Regions from separate parts of the Acidovorax sp. DW039 genome, predicted to be linked through region 3. Evidence: predicted binding sites of a transcription regulator. Region 3 holds the regulator's gene; each other region holds the start of a gene.

What was found. Region 3 encodes FliA, which starts transcription of late flagellar genes. Its sites were predicted from a motif close to CTAAAGTTTNNNNNNNNNNNGCCGNTA; they were not measured.
Region 1: a site for FliA is predicted at 2,886-2,912, ahead of AACH87_RS14795 (FlxA-like family protein). Genes of this name have one in related genera too.
Region 2: a site for FliA is predicted at 3,017-3,043, ahead of AACH87_RS09555 (flagellinolysin). Genes of this name have one in related genera too.

What each region holds. Positions count from the first base shown of each region.
Region 1 is NZ_AP029019.1:3,301,652-3,305,986, forward strand. Features, by position in the region: gene AACH87_RS14780 (PhnD/SsuA/transferrin family substrate-binding protein) at 1-637, shown strand, start outside; gene AACH87_RS14785 (alpha/beta hydrolase) at 766-1,668, opposite strand; gene AACH87_RS14790 (cation diffusion facilitator family transporter) at 1,822-2,763, opposite strand; gene AACH87_RS14795 (FlxA-like family protein) at 2,921-3,289, shown strand; gene AACH87_RS14800 (dipeptide ABC transporter ATP-binding protein) at 3,360-4,335, opposite strand, start outside.
Region 2 is NZ_AP029019.1:2,142,456-2,146,790, forward strand. Features, by position in the region: gene AACH87_RS09540 (pseudouridine synthase) at 1-505, opposite strand, end outside; gene AACH87_RS09545 (DHHA1 domain-containing protein) at 680-1,594, shown strand; gene AACH87_RS09550 (MFS transporter) at 1,643-2,905, opposite strand; gene AACH87_RS09555 (flagellinolysin) at 3,216-4,335, shown strand, end outside.
Region 3 is NZ_AP029019.1:4,198,791-4,203,125, forward strand. Features, by position in the region: gene flhA (flagellar biosynthesis protein FlhA) at 1-411, shown strand, start outside; gene flhF (flagellar biosynthesis protein FlhF) at 408-1,970, shown strand; gene AACH87_RS18810 (hypothetical protein) at 1,963-2,763, shown strand; gene AACH87_RS18815 (RNA polymerase sigma factor FliA) at 2,768-3,484, shown strand; gene AACH87_RS18820 (hypothetical protein) at 3,626-4,003, opposite strand; gene flgM (flagellar biosynthesis anti-sigma factor FlgM) at 4,043-4,335, opposite strand, start outside.

The DNA.
Region 1 (4,335 bases), 900 kb from region 3:
GGTCAACCCCGGTCTGGTGCCTCAGCTGGTGGCCGCAGGCCAGCCTGCCCCATTTGCGGTGCCGGGCAACAAGGCATCCGGCAAGCGCAACTCCTACAACCTCATCCTGATTGCGCGGGTGGACAGCCCCTACAAAGAGCCCAAGGACCTGATCGGCAAGAAGATTGCCCACTCCACGCCCACCTCCAACTCGGGCAACTTGGCACCCCGCGCGCTGTTCCCGGCCATTGGGCTGGTGCCAGACAAGAACTACGAGGTGGTGTTCTCCAACGGGCACGAGCGATCGGTGACGGGCGTGATGCACGGTTTTTACCCCGCAGCGGCCGTGGCCAGCGACCTGTACCAGCGCATGGTGCTCAAGGGCGATGTGAAGGGATCGAGCATTCGCACCCTGTGGGAGAGCCCGCCCTTCATGACCGAGACGTGGACGCTTGGCAAATCCACACCGCCCGACGTGCAGACCCGCGTGCAGAAGTGCTCTTACGCTTACAGCTTCTCGCCCAAGCTCAAGCAACTGCTGCCGGGCAACGACACCATGCTGCCCATCAACTTCGAGCGTGACTTTGCGACGGTGATGGAGGTCTACAAAAAGACCCAGGCAGCCCAGGCCGAGGCCAAGCCTGCAGCAGCCAAGTAAAAGGCAGCAGCGCAAGGGGGAACGCAGGGGGCCTGATCCACTAGTCCCCGCTTTCCAGGCGCATCAGGCCGATGCTGGTGCGCCCGGTAGGGCCGCCACCACCACAAAGGGCGGCAGACGCATCAAGATCAAGTGCGCCCCTCCAGCAAGAAGGGCAAGGCGGCAGCCAGCAAGGTGTCAGGGGCCTCTTCTGCAATGTAGTGGCCGCAGGGCAAGGCCCGGCCCTGCACGTTGCTGGCCACGCGCTGCCATTCCACCAGGGGTTGGAAGCATTGGTGCACCACACCTTGCTCGCCCCACAGCACCAACAAAGGCATGCCAAGCTGGCGACCGGCATCGCGGTCGGCACGGTCGTGTTCCAGGTCGATGCCAGCAGCCGCACGGTAGTCCTCGCACATGCCGTGGGCCGCGCCGGGCAGGGACAGGCAACGCGTGTACTCGGCCAGCGCCCGGGCATCAAAGGGTGCCAGGCCCGCACTGCGGCGGCCCATCACATCGCGCAGGTAGGCTGCCGGGTCGGTCTCGATCAGGCGCTCGGGCAAGGGTGCGGGTTGAATCAAAAAGAACCAGTGCCAATACGCGCGGGCAAAGGCGTTGCTGGTCTGCTCGTACATGGCCAGCGTGGGGGCAATGTCCAGCAGCACCAGGCGCTGCACGGCCTGGGGGTGGTCTGCCGCCAACCGATGCGCCACACGGGCACCCCGGTCATGCGCCAGCACAGCAAAGCGGGCGTGGCCCAGGTGCTGCATCACGGCATGCATATCGGCGGCCATGGTGCGCTTGCTGTAGTTGCTGTGCTCCGCGTCACCAGCGGGTTTGGCAGAGTCTCCGTAGCCACGCAGATCGGCCAGCACCAGCGTGAAGTGCTGCGCCAGGGTGGGAGCCACCTTGTGCCAGATGGCGCTGGTTTGGGGGTGGCCGTGCAACAGCAGCAGCGGCGGGCCGTCACCGCCCACCAGGGCATGGATGTAATGGCCATCAGGCGTAGGGATGCGGTGCGGGGCAAAGCCGGGAAACAGGGCGTTGGGCATGGGCGATGGGTTCAAGCAGTGAGAGCACCATGGTACGAGCCAACGCCCCCAGGGAGCGACACGGTAGCGACACATCGGTGAGGACGACGAACCACAGGAGACTACCTGGCGACCATGGGTCTCTCATAAGGTCCCACAGCCCCGGCACGCTGGTCAGCCTTGGGCACCATGGTCCAGATCCGGCTTGCGCCAGGGGTCCACATGCGTCATGAGGTTGAGCACCCGGTGGCGCTGCATCACACGCTGGCGGGCCAGCACCGCAATGTCGTGCCCTGCTTCAACGGTGATGGTGGCATCCACCTCCAGATGCGCATCGACCACCACCATGTCACCCATCTTGCGGGTGCGCACGTCGTGCACCCCGGCCACACCAGGGGTGTCGAGCAGGGTCTGGCGGATGGCCTTGACTTCTTCATCGTCCACGGCGCGGTCCATCAGGTCGTGCAGGGCATCCCAGCCAAACTCCCAGCCCATCTTGCCGACCATGAAGCCCACGATCAGCGCAGCTATCGGATCAAGAATGGGGTACCCGGCCAGGTTGCCCGCAATGCCAATGCCCACCACCAGAGACGAGGCCGCATCCGAGCGCGCATGCCATGCATTGGCCACCAGCATGCTCGACTTGACCCGCTTGGCCACGGCCAGCATGTAGCGAAACAGCAGCTCTTTGCCCACCAGCGCGCCGGCAGCCACCCACAGGGCCACGGCATGCACCTGGGGCACGGTGTCGGGGTTCTCCAGCTTCATCACGGCAGACCACACCATGCCCGCGCCCACAGCAAGCAGCAGCCCCCCCAGCACCAGCGATGCGGCCGTCTCAAACCGCTGATGTCCATACGGGTGATCTTCGTCCGCATCCTTTTGAGAGTGGTGGTTGGCGACCAGCACCACAAAATCGGCCACCAGGTCCGACAACGAATGAATACCGTCTGCAATCAGGCCCTGCGACTTGGACAACACACCCACCACAATCTGCACTGTGCTGAGCACCAGATTGACCACCACGCTGACCCAGGTGCTGCGCGATGCAGCAGCGGCGCGCTCCTGAGGCGTGTGCTGGGTGTCTTCGCTGTCGTCCAGTTCGTTGAAATTCATGGTGCGGATCTGTGGGGTGCTGGAATGAAGTCACGGAGCCGCCTCAACCTGCCGCTTTTCGTCCAGCGGGGGCACGCTCACCCAAAGCCTACCCCTAAAGGCTTAAGGAAAGATTGAGGTAGTTTCAGTTTGGCAACAATTTGCCGATAACACCGGTATGCAAGTCTCCAGTGCCACCTCCGCCAGCAGTGCTTCCAGCAGCGCCTCGTCATCCAGCGAAATTGCCAAGCTGCAAAAGCAGTTGCGCACCTTGACCAATGAGCTGAAGGAAACTGCGTCATCCGAGATGGATGCCAAGGCCAAAAAGCAGAAGGTTCAGGCGTTGCAGTCGCAAATTCAGATGGTGCAGGCCCAGATTGCCGCCATTCAGCGGCAAAACCAGCAAGAGCAGATCGAAAAGCAAAAGCAGGCTGAAGCCACCAAGGCACAGCAGGCTGCCCAAGCGCAAGCCAAACAGAATGGCGGTCAGCGAGCCCAGGAACGCGACAAAACCACCTTGGGCAGCAGGCTGGACACATTCGCCTGAGCGCCCTCCTCTCTGCCCGCCTGGCCTGCCTTCGGCCGCTCTGGATCACCCGTCCTTGCGGGTGGGCACATCACTCCGCAGTCGCCGCAGCGGCAGCCACCAGCTTTTGGGTGTACGGGTGCTGGGGCTGCTGCAGCACGGCGTCCACCGAGCCCCGCTCCAGCACCGCGCCGTCTTTCATCACCAGCACATGGTGGGCCATGGCGCGGATCACGTCCACGTCGTGGGTGATGAGGATGTAGCTCAGCCCCTTGTCACGCTGCAGGCGCTGCAACAGGGCCAGCACCTGCTGCTGAATGGTCACATCGAGCGCGCTGGTGGGCTCGTCCAGCACCAGTACCTGGGGCTGCACGATGAGCGCGCGGGCCACGGCCAGCCGCTGGCGCTGGCCGCCCGAGAACTCATGCGGGTAACGTGCGAGCAGGCCGGGGAACTGGGCCTCGGTCAGCCCGACTTCAGCCAAGGCCGCTTCCACGCGGTTGCGGCGCTCGACAGCGGGCAGACCAGGCTCATGCACCAGCAGGCCTTCGCCCACGATCTCTTCCACCGTGAGGCGGGGCGACAGCGATGAGAACGGGTCTTGAAACACCACCTGCACCTGTCTGCGCAGGGCCTGGTTGGCCGGGGTGTTGCGCGTAGCGGGTTGCTGCCAGGCCTGGCCATTGACCGCCAGCTCGCCGCTGGAAGGCAGCAGGCCCAGCACCGCCTGCGCCAGCGTGGATTTGCCCGAGCCGGATTCGCCCACGATGCCCAGCGTCTGCCCGGGCAGCAGCTGCAGGTCTGCCCCCTGCACGGCCACAAATTCGCCTTTTTTGAACCAGCCGCGCACACCGGGCAACGGCGTGGGGTACACCACGCGCAGCTGGCGCGCCTGCACCACGGGAGCGGTGTCTGCCGGCGGGTCGGCTTCGACCACATCGCGCCGGGGCTGGCTGGCCAGCAGGCGCTGGGTGTAGGCATGCTGGGGGTTGGCAAACACATCGGCCACGCGGCCCTGCTCCACCAGCACCCCCTGCTCCATCACCGCCACGCGGTCGGCAAAGCGG
Region 2 (4,335 bases), 2.1 Mb from region 3:
CCAGGTGCTTGAGGTGCCTGCGGATCTGGTGGCGTCGGCCTGTGGTGGGCTGCGCTTCCACCAAAGAGGCCCGGGTGGTGGCAAAGCGCGGGTCACTCGCTTCAGGCACGGTGAGCTGGGCCAGGGTGCGAAAGCGGGTGTGGGCCTCCTGCACGGGCGCGTCGGGCGGTGCGTCGTCGGGCCGAAGGGGGTGGTCTACATCCACCTGCGCGGGTGCCCAGCCGCGCACCATGGCCAGGTAGCGCTTGGTGGTGGCGTGGTGTTCAAACGACTGCGACAGCGCCCGCGCTGCATCGCTGTGCAGCGCCATCACCAGCACGCCGCAGGTGCCTTTGTCGAGCCGGTGCACCGGAAACACATGCCGACCCAGCTGGTCGCGCAGGGTTTGCATCACAAACCGGGTCTCGCCTGCGTCCAGCCCCGTTCTGTGCACCAGCCAGCCCGCGGGCTTGTAGACGGCCACCATGTGCTCGTCTTGCCAGAGGATGTGCAGCGGCTGGGACATGGGGCGTGGAATGAAGTATTGAGAAAAAATGCCTGTAGCGCTTATTAAATAAGCGCAAGGTGCTATTTAAATTGTAGCAATGCTTTCCATCGGGTGAGCTGCGCCGGTACGCGTCACCCGGTGCGCGGGGTGGGGTGAGGGCAGCACGCGCAGCGGCGCGCGACAATTGGGCCAATGACCAAGACGATTCTTCCCCTGCAATTGCTGGTAGCGCCCAGCCAAGACGATCCTTCTCCCCTGGTGCTGTACCACGGCCGCCGCTGCCCTGATGGGTTTGGTGCAGCACTGGCTGCGTGGCTGTATTACGGCGACCGTGCCGAGTACGTGGGCCTGGACCATGGCGATGTTCAGTCCGTGGACGATCTGCCGGCCCTGGACGGGCGTGCGGTCTACATCCTGGATTTTTCCTTTTCAGCAGACATCCTGACGGCCATGGACGAGCGCGCCGCCAAGCTGGTGATGCTCGACCACCACAAGAGCGCGGCCGAAAAGCTCACGGGGTTTGCCTGCCGCTGCGGGGTGGTGCACTTTGACATGAACAAGTCCGGGGCCCGCCTGGCGTGGGAGTTTTTCCACCCGAACGAGCCCGTGCCCGCGCTGCTGCAGTATGTGGAAGACCGCGATATCTGGAAGTGGGAGTTTCCGCAGAGCGCGGCATTCCTGTCTGCGCTGGACATGGAAGGGCAGGACTTTGCCCGCTGGGCCGAGATTGCCCGTTTTGGTGCCGACCAGCTCGACGCCTTCACCGAGCGCGGGCGTGCCATGGACGAGAAGTTCCGCAAGATGGCCAACGACATTGCCGAGGGCGCACAGCCCCTGGTGTTCAACGGCATTGCGGGGCTGATGGTGAATGCGCCGGGCATGTTCCACAGCCTGGTGGGCGACATCCTCTCGGCCAAGACGGGCACCTTTGCGCTGATGTGGAGCGCCAGCGACAAGGGTGTGAAGGCTGGCCTGCGGTCACAGCGCAACTTTGACTGCATTGCGCTGGCAGAAAGCATGGGCGGCGGCGGCCATGCCCAGGCCTGCGGCTTTCGCATGCCCGTGTCCCGCCTGCCCGAGTTGCTGGGCGGCGTGCTCAACGCCTGAGGTCAGCTCTTCACAGGGCTTTGGGGGGCTGGGGCAGTGCGTCGCCCGTCAATGGGCGTCAGCTGCCTCTTCAAAACGGTCTACGGTGCGCAGTTGCTTGAAGCCCAGCGTCCAGCCGCCCACCACGCCCAGGGTGCACAGGCCGCCCAGCACCGCGGCGGGCACCACGCCCAGCCAGGCTGCGCTGGTGCCCGCGCGGAACTCGCCCAGTTCGTTGGACGAGCCGATGAACAGCATGTTCACGGCATTGACCCGGCCGCGCATGTGGTCCGGTGTAGAGAACTGCACCAGTGCACCGCGGATGTAGACGCTGACCATGTCTGCCGCACCTGCCACCAGCAAGGCCACCATGGACAGCCAGAACCAGGTGGACACTGCAAACACCAGGTTGGCCACACCAAACACCGCCACGGCAATGAACATCCGGCGGCCCACTTTGCTGTTGAAGGGGCGCATGCTCAGGTACAGCCCTGCGCCTACTTCGCCCACCGCCACGGCACTGCGCAATGCGCCCAGCCCTGCCGGGCCCACATGCAACACCTCGCTGGCGTAGATGGGCAGCAGCGCCACCACCCCACCCAGCAACACGGCAAACAGATCCAGCGAGATGGTGCCCAGAATGATGGGGCGCGAGCGGATGAAGCGGATGCCTGCGCCAAACCGCTCCCACATGGTGCCCAGGGCCGGGCCTGAGGGCCCGGCATGCACGGTGTTAACCCGCATCAGCAGCAGGGTGCCTGCAGAAAAGCACACAAAACACAGGGCGTAAGTCAGCTCGCCGCCGCCCAGCGCATACAGCACGCCGCCCAGCAGCGGACCGCCAATGCTGGCCGAGCGCATGAGCATGCTGTTGGCCGCAATGGCTTGTGCGAGCTGCTCACGCGGCACCACCTGGGGGAGCAGACTTTGCAGCGCAGGCCCCGAAAACGCGCGCGAGCTGCCAAAGGCCACCAGCACCACATACACCCCGGCCACGCCGCTGGCCCCATGCCCGGAAAGCCACCACAGCCCCGCGCTGCACAGGGCGCCCACGGCCCAGCTCAGCGACAGAATGGTTTTGCGGGGGAAGCGGTCAATCAGGTCGCCCGCAGGCAGCAGCAGGCAGAGCATGGGCAGAAACTGGGCCAAGCCCACGTACGCCAAAGCCAGGGGATTGCGCGTCAGGTCGTACACCTGCCAGGCCACTACCACGGCCTGCACCTGGGTGGCGAAGACGGCCATGAGGCGTGCGCTGATGAAAGAGAGAAAGCCGGGGTGGCGGTAGATGCTGGCCGTTGTGGCCGCCTGGGGCGTGGTGGTGGAGGACGTCACTTTGCGGGGCGGCGCAAGCCGCACATGAGATTGATTCGCATGCTAACGCTTTGTGACGCAGTCTGCTGAGCGGCTTGTGAAGCAAGCCATCGGGGCTGTCTGCATTTTTTGCATAAGTTTTCAGCAGTGCCGCCGATAACCCAGAAAAGCAGCGAGCACTTCCTTTTTGCAGAAGCTCCGGGAACAGGGGCAGGGGAAGCACGGTGCACCAAGGGGCTGGGCCTGTTCAATGCCGCGTTGAACAGGCCCAGGGGAGCGCGCGACCTTCGGGTGGCGCGTGATTGTCTGGAGACTTGCCGAGAGCATTGCCATGGGGCTGAGTGTCAACACCAACCTGATGTCGCTGACTGCGCAGCGCAGCCTTGGTCGCACCCAGGGGGATCTGGCCTCGTCCATCCAGCGTCTGTCGTCCGGGTTGCGCATCAACAGCGCCAGGGATGATGCGGCCGGGCTGGCGATTTCAGAGCGGTTCACCAGCCAGATACGTGGGCTGAACCAAGCCACGCGCAACGCCAACGATGCCCTCTCGCTGCTGCAAACCGCCGAGGGTGCGATGGCGGGCGTGAACAACAATCTGCAGCGCATTCGTGAACTGGCAGTGCAAGCCGCCAACGGCACGTACAACGCTTCAGACCGCAAGGCCATGCAGGCTGAGGTAGCGCAACTGGCGGCTGAAATCGACCGATCTTCCCTGGCGACAGAATTCAACGGCATGGCCGTGTTTGACCCCAGCCGTGCCAGCGCCGTGGGCGACACCGACCAGTTGGCTGTGTTCGACGGCATGACCAGCGTGGGCAGCTGGCTGGAGAGCAGCGAGCAATTGATCTCGCGCTACTACGGCATCAAGGCCGATGGCGCAAAGCTGGATATCCGGTACACCGGGTTTACCGACAACGCTGGTGGCGTGGCCGCCTATGTGCAGGCTACGGGGTTTGATGCCCAGGGGCGCGGCACCAATCTGGTGTTGCAGGTGGACATGGCCGACTTTGTGCCCCCCAACCTCCCTGACGGAGGCTCGGCCCCTTACTACAACGACCGCATCATTGCCCACGAGATGGTGCACGCCGTGATGGCCCGTGCCACCAACTGGCAGGACATCACCAGCAACCACCTGTGGTTTGCCGAGGGCACGGCCGAGTTCATACAGGGGGCTGATGAGCGGGTGAAAGCTGATGTGGCCAGCTCCAGCGCGGCGGCGGTGACTGCGGCGATCAATGGTCCATCGAACACCAGCGCGTTTTATTCGGCCAGCTATTCGGCCGTGCGCTATATGCACAGCCGCATCAAGGGGGCGGGCGGCGAGGGCGTGAAGGATGTTCTGACCTACATGCAGAACAACCCGGCTGCCACGCTGGACCAGGCCCTTGCCAATGCGTCCAGCGGTCAGTTTGCCAGTGCCGCTGATTTCAAGACCCAGTTTGCAGCGGCAG
Region 3 (4,335 bases):
CTGGCAGAGCATGCAGGTGCGGTGTCGGACCCTGTGGAACTGGCACGGCGGGTGCGCATTGCCCTGTCGCCTGCCATCGTCCAGCAGATCTACGGCCCTACCCGCGAACTCAACGTCATCGCCATCGAGCCTGGACTGGAGCGCCTTTTGGTGCAGGCCTTGGGCAACACAGCCGGCCCCGCGCTGGACCCAGGCGTCGCCGACATCCTGACCCAGAAGGCCGCAGAAGTGGCACTCAAGCAAGAAGAGATGGGCCTGCCCGCCTGTCTGCTGGTGCCAGATCAGATCCGCAATGCCATCTCTCGCCTGGTGCGCCGTGTTGCACCCCGCCTGCAGGTGCTTGCGCACAGTGAAATTCCCGAGACCCACACCATCCGGATTGGGCCCATTCTCAAAGGTGCATCAGCATGAACATCAAACGCTTTACCGCCCCCACCTCCCGCGAGGCACTGGCCAAGGCGCGCATGGCCTTTGGCGAGGGCACCCTCATCCTGTCCAATCGCCCCACAGCCAATGGCGTGGAAGTCGTGGCCACGGCAGAAGACACACTGTCTGCGCTGGACAGCGCAGCGCAGGGCTCCAGCTCTGGAAGCGGCAGCCTGGGCTCGGGCAACCTGTCGCAACAGGGTCATCGCGACTTCCAGGAGTCGCGCCACGGCAAGGAAGACCTGCTGGGCAGCAAGAGCAGCCGTGCTCCCGTGCGCTCCACGCAGATGGCTGCAGCGCCCGTAAGCCGCCATAACCCGGTAGAGGAAGATACCGAGCAGCTGGCCATGAGCACGCTGTCGTTCCAAGACTACGTGCGCGAACGCATGCTGCGCCGCCGCCACGAAGCCATGAACGGCCCGGCGGAGCCCCCCACTTTTGCAGAACGCAGCCGTGACCAGGACCGCGACTTTCCCCGTCAACGCCCTGCACCCGCCGTGGTGCGGCACAACCCGCTGCGCTCCATCCCCATGGACCTGCCGCCCGAACCACCCCGCCGCAAGCCGGAGGCAGCAGCCACGGTGACCGTGGCACAGCAGCAAACCCTGATGAACGAGCTGCAGGCCATGAAGGAGATGATTGAAGACCGCTTCAACACCATGGCGTGGCTGGGGCAAGCCAAGCAGAACCCCATTCAGTCCAACCTGATGCTGAAGATGATTCGCGCAGGCTACTCGCCAGCACTGGCGCGTGCCGTGCTGGAGCGCATGCCCGAAGACATGTCTGCTGCAGACGCCGTGCGCTGGCTGATGGAGGTGCTGGAACGCAACCTCAAGACTGACGAGCATGAAGCTCCTTTGTACGAGCAAGGCGGCATCTTTGCACTGGTTGGCGCCACCGGTGTGGGCAAGACCACCACCACAGCCAAGCTGGCAGCGCTGTGCGCCCGCATCCACGGCCCTGGCAGTGTGGGCCTGATTACACTGGACACCTACCGCATTGGCGCGCACGAGCAACTGCGCACCTACGGCCGCATGCTGGGCATCGTGGCGCACCTGGCCCATGACCGCGCTGCCCTGCAGGACCTGCTGGGCCTGCTCAGTGGCAAGAAGATGGTGCTCATCGACACCACGGGCGTTGCACCTCGGGACCCTCGCAAGCGCAGCATGCTGGACGTGCTGGATCTGCCCCGCGTCAACCGCCTGCTGGTGCTCAATGCCGGTTGCCATGGCGACACGCTGGACGATGTGCTCACATCCTTCAAGACCGCAGGCTCACAACAGGCCATTCTTTCCAAGGTGGATGAGGCCGTGAAACTGGGCCCATCGCTCGATGCGCTGATCCGCCACCAGATGGTGCTGCGCGGCATCACGAACGGCCAGCGCGTGCCAGAAGACTGGGAACAGGCAGAAGCCCACAAGCTCATTGCTGCCTCGATGCGCGCACCTGTGAAGTCGGCGTTTGACCCCAAGTCGTCCGACCTGAACTACTACTTCTCGAACGCGCCCGAGGCCCTGACCGAGAAAGGACTTGTGGATGCTTGACACCGGTCTTCACCAGGCTGCGGGCCTGAACAGCTTCACCCCCGAGGCACAGTTGCGTGTGCTGGCCGTGGCCAGCCAGGAACGTGCTTCCAGCGGGCTGGAGATGCTCTGGCAAATCTGCGCCAATCTGCAACGCCTGGGCTATCCCACCGTGGTGCTGGATGGCACTGCGCGCGAATCCGACGAAGCCCCTGGCCTGCACCATCTGCTGCAGGCGCCATGGAGCGATGGGTTGGGCTTTGGAGCCAGTGCCTCACTGACTTCGCTGGCCGTCATCCCTGCTGCGCGCGGGTTGCTTCAACTGCAGCGTCAGGCCTATGCGCGGGGCGAGCCACCGCTGCCGGGTCTGCTGCCCTACTTTCGCGCCTACGGGCTCGTGGTGCTGCACGCCCCTGCCAGTCTGCTCGGTCCTTTGTTGACCCACACCCGCACGGTGCCGCTGGCAGTGATGGAAAGCGGCTCGGCCGGCGTGCTGGCCTGCTACAAAAGTCTCAAGCAGATCGTCACGCATTCGGGCCTGCCCTGCACGGTGGCGTCAGTCCTGCAGACGGATACCGCTGGCGAGCGCAAACGTACCCAAGGCGCGTTGCGCACCCTGCAGGACTGCGCCGAGCGTCACCTGGGCGGCCTGGTACGCACCACCACGATATCGGCCCATAATCCCCATGATGTGCAACGTCTGGCCTTGCAACTGCTGGAAAACGCAGGCACCATCAGCGCAACGCTGGGGACCCTGCCCACCAGCACCGCGGGTTTGACAGAAACGTCTGCGCATTTTGCACGGAGCCACTGATCTGATGTACACCGCCAAAGGCCAGCTCGATCGTGATGCCATGATCCGCCAGCACGTACCGCTGGTCAGGAGGATTGCGCACCACATGATTGCCAAGCTGCCGCCCAATGTGGAGCTTGACGACCTGATCCAGGTCGGCATGATGGGCTTGGCAGAGGCACTTTCGCGTTACGAGACCGCTCAGGGTGTGCAGTTTGAGACCTTTGCCACCCAGCGCATCCGCGGTGCCATGCTGGATGAGTTGCGCGAGGGTGACTGGATGTCGCGCAGTTCGCGCAAGAGCCAGAAAGACATCGAACACGCAGTGCACCGGCTGGAGCAGCGTCTGGGCCGCAGCCCGCTCGAGTCAGAAATTGCAGCCGAGATGGAACTGAGCCTGGCGGATTACCAAAGCCTGCTGAGCAAGGTGCGCGGCACGCAACTGGTGTACCTGGAGGACATGACCAACGGCGGGGACGATGAAGACGGTTTTCTGGACCGACACGTTGCCGACGCCGCAGCGGACCCCGTTGAGCTGCTGCGCGACCAGCGTCTTCGCAGCTCCCTGGTCAATGCCATCAAGAGCCTGCCCGAACGCGAACAGCACATCATGGGCATGTATTACGAGCACGACATGAATCTCAAGGAAATCGCTGCCGTGCTGGGGGTCACCGAGTCACGGGTGTGTCAGCTGCACAGCCAGTCCATCGCCCGCCTGCGCGCGAAGATGCGCAGCCACTGATCCGACTCTTGATCATCGTACCCTGCACCGGCCCATCAGCAGCAGCGATAAAAACCGGCTCTAGCGCTTGATCCACAAGCGCAGGCAGCTATCTATTTGATAGCAAATCCAATTTTCAACGAAATCTGGGGTGCGGATGTGTCAGCCGGCTGACCGGTAGATGCGTGCAACATTGCCCGCAACACCAGAGCCCGCTTGCGGGTTGCCGTAGGTGGCAGACCCGGCAGAAGATGCTTGAGGAACCACAGCGGCCACCTGACGGTCTGTCAGCGCAGCAACCCGGGCAAGGCCCTCGCGCTGCAGGGCCAACTGGTTTCCAATGGTGGTCAAGCGTTCCTGCAATTTGGAAGGCAGGGCCGAAGCTTGCGGCGCCTGTTCGAGTGCCCATGTGAAACGGGCCGCTGCATCACGCAGTTCGGTGCTGGCAGTCTCCAGTGCCGCAGCATCCATGGTCAGCAGGGCGGCTGACACCTTCTCAATCTTGGTTTCAACGAAAACGAGGGCTTCTTCTAACGACATGGTGGGGTTGCGCCAGATTCAGCCTGGGAAGAGGTCTCGTCAGCGCGAGCGGGTGAAGAGTTCCTGAGCGTTGGAGAGCAATTTGTCCGCAATGGCCTCAGCATCTACTGAAAACGTGCCGTTGCTGATGGCTGCACGAACTTCGCTCACACGCTTGGCGTCAAAGTCACTGCTGCTGCGGCCAGGCTGCTCCAGGGCTCGGGCTGAGCTGGATACGGTGACAGGCACACCGGCGGCCGACGCAGAGGCTGCGCCTTTTGCCACCCCTTCAGCAGCAGGGGCTGGACTTTTGGCCTGCTTGGCAAGCGTCGTCTGCGCCAGTGCGCCCGGGA